Regions from separate parts of the Bacillus sp. GW823-FHT06B01 genome, predicted to be linked through region 2. Evidence: predicted binding sites of a transcription regulator. Region 2 holds the regulator's gene; the other holds the start of a gene.

Region 1 (3,221 bases), on a different contig from region 2:
ACAAAGACCTATTATTTTGCGAAATCTTTCTAATCTCAATTTGTTCACTCTCCTCGCTCCTACCCCACATTCAGCCTCTTGGCTTCACTTTTTAATCTCTCCTTGCAGTGCTTTATTTATAACCGGAAGAATTAAGAAATCATTATTTGAGAAAAAAAGCTATCCATTACTGGATAGCCTCTGCTGTCTGTTTAAAATGATGCGCTTGCGTAAGTAATTCTTTCGCATGTTCTGTCGTTAAATCTGTAATTTCCACACCAGAAATCATTCGAGCTATTTCTGTTACTTTATCCTCCATAGTTAAAACGGTAACTGATGTAATTGTCCGATCATTCGCTACTTGTTTTCGAATAAATAAATGTGAATCCGCCATTGAAGCTACTTGAGGTAAGTGCGTAATACAAAGTACTTGCGAGTTTACTGATACTCGATAAATTTTTTCCGCAATAGCCTGTGCAACCCGACCACTTACACCAGTATCCACTTCATCAAAAATAACAGATGCAACACCTTGATGCTTAGAAAAAATGCTTTTTAAAGCTAAAATAATACGAGATAACTCTCCGCCAGAAGCGACCTTTGAAAGTGGTTTTAGCGGCTCACCTGGATTTGTTGAAATATAAAATTCCACATGATCGTAGCCATCCGCCGTAAGTCTTACCGGGGCACCCTCAACAAGAGGCTCTTCAGCATTTCCTTCTCTCTTCATGATTCTCACTTCAAATTTTGTTTTCTCCATATATAATTCTTTTAATTCCTGATGAATGGCATTTGTAAGATGCTCTGCAAGCTCATGACGCATATTACTTAACGACGTTGCTTCTTGCAGAATAACACTTTCTAATTCCTTTAATTGCTTCTTCGTCGTTTCAATATGAACGTCTTTATTTTCAATCGTAAAAATTTCTTGTTCAATTTTATCAGCATACGCTAAAATCTCTTCTACAGTATTTCCATATTTTCTCTTTAGCATACGAATTTCATTTAAACGCGTTTCAATTTCGTCTAAACGCTTCGGATCATATTCCATCATATCGAGCTTTTCTCTAAGTTGATATGCAACTTCTTCTAATAAGTAGTAGCTATTTGCAATTGAATCATGATTTTCTTGATAAACTTCATCTAAATGTGTAATACTCTCCATTTGTCCCATTGCGCTTCGTACATTATCTAACCCTTGTCCGTCAGCGCTTAATGAGCGATATGCATCGCCTAATGCTTTGTAAATTTTTTCGAAATTAGAAATTTGCAATCGTTCTTCAGTTAATTCAATTTCTTCATCCATCTTTAAATCCGCCTTACTGATTTCTTCATGCTGGAATTGAATTAAATCTAAGCGATGCGCCATTTGTTGTTCATTTTCACTTAACGATTTTAACTGTTTTTTTAATTTCTCATAGTCAGCGTATACATTTTGATATATACCCAATTGTTTGACAATGCGATCTCCATCAAAATGATCAAGCATAAACATATGACGCTCTTCATTCATTAAATCTTGTGTTTCGTGCTGCCCATGAATATCAACAAGTGTTTTTCCAATTTCCTTTAATATACTAAGGGTGACCAGTTTCCCATTTACACGACATACACTTTTTCCGTTTGCAGCGATATCACGCTTCAAAATAATCATGCCGTCTTCTATTTCTATATCCAACTCTTCTGCCTTTTCAATACACGGATGCTTATCATCTTCTACATAAAATAGCCCTTCTATCTCAGCTTTTTCTGTTCCGTATCGAACAAATTCCGCTGAACCACGGCCACCTACAAGTAAACTAATCGCATCAATAATAATCGATTTTCCGGCCCCTGTTTCACCACTTAAAACCGTTAACCCTTTTTGAAAAGAAATATTTAATGCCTCAATAATAGCAAAGTTTCTAATCGATAATTCCGATAACAATGCCCCATTCACCTCGTTATAAACTAATCCCCTATTAAGGGCTTTTCTCAGTTCTTCATTCAAATAGTCAAACTATATGTTTGTATGTATAAATTACTTTTCTAACCGCTCCATTGTACCAAACATTCGTTTTACGGGTCAATCCACCTATTTTCTAATTTTATTCAGAGAAAATATTATATTACAATTAAGAATTAACATTTTTAACCAATAAAAAAATCCTGTTCACTTTCCACTTTACAGAGGAAAGCAAACAAGATTTTTTTTTACAACATATTTAAGAAACGATCAGAGACAACACCTGTATCTTCAGGTGTACGGCAAATAATTAAGCAAGTATCATCACCACAGATGGTTCCGATGATCTCATCCCACTCTAAATGATCAATAAGTGCTCCAAGTGAATGAGCGTTACCAGGCAATGTTTTTAGCACAAGCATATGTCCTGCCGTGTCTAATTTTACAAATGAATCCACTAGATTGCGTTTTAATTTTTGTAACGGGTTAAATCGTTGATCTGCTGGCAAGCTATATTTATAGCGCCCATCATGTAATGGCACTTTCACTAAGTGCAGTTCTTTAATATCGCGCGATACTGTTGCTTGCGTTACATTAAATCCCTCATTACGTAAAATATCAACTAATTCATCTTGTGTTTCAATTTCTTTGTTCGCAATAATTTCCCTGATTTTAATATGGCGCTGACCTTTATTCATACATTTGCACCTCACACTATCTCTTACCATAGTTTAAACATTGGTATACTTCACTTATTTATGTTAACTTATAATTCGTTGCTTGTACACAATTGTTTTTACAATCATTATACAATTACAACAAAAAGAGGAACAACATATGTTATTCCCCTTTTCCTTTTTGTTTTAGGACATCATGCGCCTCTGTAACTACTTGCTCAACAGAAACTGGAGAATGATTTTCGCCATTCTCACGTTCACCATGCCATTTCAGATGAATTAAAAATTCAATATTACCATCCCCGCCCGTAATTGGTGAGAATGTTAAACCTTCTACGTCGTATCCTTCTTTTATAGCAAAGTCGACAATCATTTCTACGACAGCCTCATGTACTTTTCGATCACGAACGATACCTTTTTTCCCAACTTGCTCTCTTCCAGCTTCAAACTGTGGTTTAATTAACGCTGCTACATCCCCATTAGGCATAAGCATTGTTTTTAAAACCGGCAGTATAAGCTTTAATGATATAAATGAAACATCGATACTAGCAAATTGCGGTAAACCACGTTCTAAGTCTGCTGGTGTCACGTAACGGAAGTTTGTCCGTTCCATTACGACA
Region 2 (3,221 bases):
CAACACTATAATTACGATATGTGGGAAGGGATTTCGTACGTATTAAACATTTCCAAACCTATTGGCGAGAGAGTAGAATCTTTACAGTATAAAGGCGCTCCTCTTCATATGAATGAAGAATATGACGTCGTTATGAATAATTATCGCGCAAGCGGCGGAGGAAACTTCTTTATGTTTCAAAATAAGCCCGTAATAAAAGACATACCAACAGATATGTCTGAACTTATCGCTAACTATATATTGAAGCACAAAAAGATAGAGGCATCAGTCAACAATAACTGGAAAGTTATTAAATAACCGATATAATAAATAAAAAAGATGGGCTTCGCCCATCTTTTAGTTTAATTTTGCATTATCTTGCTTTTTTAAAGCCTTTAATTTCGCCGGTGTAACATCAGTACCTTCTTCGTTAACAACTTTAATTCCTTTAAGTTCGTTTAACATATTTTGACGAAATCCTTTTAAATATTGTTCACGTAGCGATTGGCGCTCACGTTGTTCTTCTTCAGTTAAGCCTTCAGCTTTTGCTTTTTTCGCTAAGAAGTTAATGCGTTCAATGAGTTCGTGACTTTGCATCTCGAATCCCCCTTTTACTCAAAACTGATTATTATCATACAATAGTTAGTCCTCTTTATCAAGCAATTGCTTTGTATATTCTACATATCTACGATGTACAGTCGCTTTTGAAACATTATGACCAAAGCCGCGAAGCGTTGCCGCAATTTCTTCGAAAGTAAGTTCACTCTTGCGCAAACGTACAATTTCCTCAATCGGCACTTCTTTCTTCTCTCGTCCTACGCTTAAATGACGATTCTTCAAATTATTTTCTGGACGATAACCTTTTTCTACTGCACGTTGCATACCACGTTTAATTTTCAAATTATGAATCTTTCTTTGATACTCTTCAACAATCCCAATTATATCTAGTACCATCGAATCAGAGTCAGAGAGTTCTAATTCTCCATTATGCGTATGCGTATATACTTTTATTCCCTCTTTATGTAAACAGTGCATTAATGCAATCTTTGCATTCCCTCTACCAAGCCGCGTTTCATCTTGTATGAGAAGTACATCAACTTGTTCATCGCGAATTGTATCTAGCACTTCTAATATGCCATCACGTTCAATTGTATAACCACTAGCCTGCTCCTCAATCACCTTTACAACATTCATTTGATAGCGCTCAGCTAAATGCAATAATTCATCTTTTTGACGCAATAATGATGTTTCCTGTTCTTCTTTTGTTGTGCTCACACGTGCATAAATAATTGCATTCATTTTGAACCCTTCTTTCTCACTATATTTTCCTTATAGTGTATCATAAATTCGTCTTTCGTTCGAACTTATGTTTGTAGAATGTTTTTTCGCATGTTATACTTATTAATAAGAAAAATGAAAGAAAACGAGGTGTTAGAAAACATGGAAAAGTTAACGAAACGCCAGCAAGACATTCTCGACTTTATTAAGCTAAAAGTACAAGAAAAAGGATATCCACCTTCCGTACGTGAAATCGGTCAAGCAGTCGGCCTCGCTTCTAGTTCTACAGTGCACGGACATTTATCACGACTAGAAGAAAAAGGATATATTCGACGCGATCCAACAAAACCACGAGCAATTGAAATTTTAGGTGACAACCGAATGGATACAGAGACACAATCTGTTATTCAAGTTCCAATTATCGGAAAAGTTACTGCTGGATTACCTATTACAGCAGTTGAAAGTGTAGAAGATCATTTCCCACTTCCAGCTAGCATTGTCGCTGGAGCAGACCAAGTATTTATGTTACGTATTTCCGGAGATAGTATGATTGAAGCTGGTATTTTCGATGGGGATTTAGTTGTTGTTCGCCAACAACAGTCTGCATACAACGGTGAAATTGTAGTCGCTTTAACAGAAGATAACGAAGCAACTGTTAAACGTTTCTATAAAGAAAAAGACCATTTCCGTCTACAACCGGAAAACTCTTCATTAGAACCTATCATTTTAAAACAAGTGTCAGTTATCGGAAAAGTAATTGGCGTATATCGTGATTTACATTAAGAATAATAAAAGAAGATAATTACCTTATTTATATACGGTAATTATCTTCTTTTTTTGTATTTTGATAGATTTCCATACATTTTATTTCTTATGAACGAGTTTCAATCGTCACATCGCCAGCAGCTGTTTTACCACTAATCTTTTTACTACCATTGCCAATTGTTATATTTTTATTTTCTTCATTAAAAATCATTACTTCGCCAGCAGCACTTTGCCCCGTTATAACTGCATCTTGTGGTTTTTCTAATAAAGTAATATCTACATCCCCAGCGGTTGAACTTGCCTCTACATCATATTTAGGATCATGATCCATAATATGCACTTCCCCGCTAGCCGACTTCACAGTTACTTTTCCTATTACCTTCTTAAAGCTCACCTCACCAGCTTTTGAAGATCCTTCCACACTTTTTGCTGTGACATTTTTCAAATCTACTTCTCCAGCGAGTGTCCCAACACTTACACAGTCACTTTTCACATCACTTATTTCTATTTGTCCAGCTGATGAATTTATTTTTATCTCTTGGTATGAACGTTCAGGCACAAGGAGAGTTATTGTAGACGTTTGAAATCTAAAATCGTAAAAAGAAAAATCAAATGAAGCACCTTTTTCTCTTTCCCCAATAATTTTTAATGTGTCACCATCTTCAGCAATACGAACCTCGTGTTTACGTACATCTCCTGATTGCTTTACATAAAAAGAAGAGTCGGGAGATTTTTGGACAACAATATCCCCAGCATCTAACTTAACTTCTATATTTTTTAGTGTTTCGTTTTTAATTACGTCTTCTTTATTTCCTTCTTCTGCAGTTTGCACGGCTTTTTCATATGTTTGTGAAATCCCTATTACTCCAATAATGATACAAGCGATAGCTACTAACAATATTTTCTTCATCATCTACTCCCCTTTTATCATTTTGAAGTTCCATAGTACATAACGTACGCATAACTTTTTAAACCAATTCGTACTATAATAAGCGATAATACATAACAACAAACCTACCCCAACAAACGTTATACTAACGAATAAATCCAACCATATAAAAGTACCCATAAATACTTTTCCAATAACGAAAAATGGTGTCACTACACTAGCAATTCCACCGAGCCAGAAGGAAAATATAAAAGCAATAATTGCAACTAACGGGCCTAACACAATAATAAAATTAAACAAACTAAGTCCA

Evidence for each region. The regulator LexA, encoded in region 2, represses DNA repair genes until DNA is damaged. The targets are predictions, from matches to a motif close to CGAACATATGTTCG.
Region 1: the regulator LexA is predicted to act here: its motif matches at 2,026-2,039, upstream of recN (DNA repair protein RecN).

Annotation. Positions count from the first base shown of each region.
Region 1 covers NZ_JBXAHR010000002.1:658,985-662,205, reverse strand. Annotated here, with positions in the region: gene spoIVB (SpoIVB peptidase) at 1-48, opposite strand, end outside; gene recN (DNA repair protein RecN) at 167-1,906, opposite strand; gene argR (arginine repressor ArgR) at 2,173-2,622, opposite strand; gene AC1Q8N_RS10520 (TlyA family RNA methyltransferase) at 2,765-3,221, opposite strand, start outside.
Region 2 covers NZ_JBXAHR010000012.1:40,099-43,319, reverse strand. Annotated here, with positions in the region: gene AC1Q8N_RS28190 (bifunctional metallophosphatase/5'-nucleotidase) at 1-297, shown strand, start outside; gene AC1Q8N_RS28185 (DUF896 domain-containing protein) at 337-576, opposite strand; gene AC1Q8N_RS28180 (YneB family resolvase-like protein) at 622-1,278, opposite strand; gene lexA (transcriptional repressor LexA) at 1,420-2,040, shown strand; gene AC1Q8N_RS28170 (DUF4097 family beta strand repeat-containing protein) at 2,129-2,935, opposite strand; gene AC1Q8N_RS28165 (DUF1700 domain-containing protein) at 2,936-3,221, opposite strand, start outside.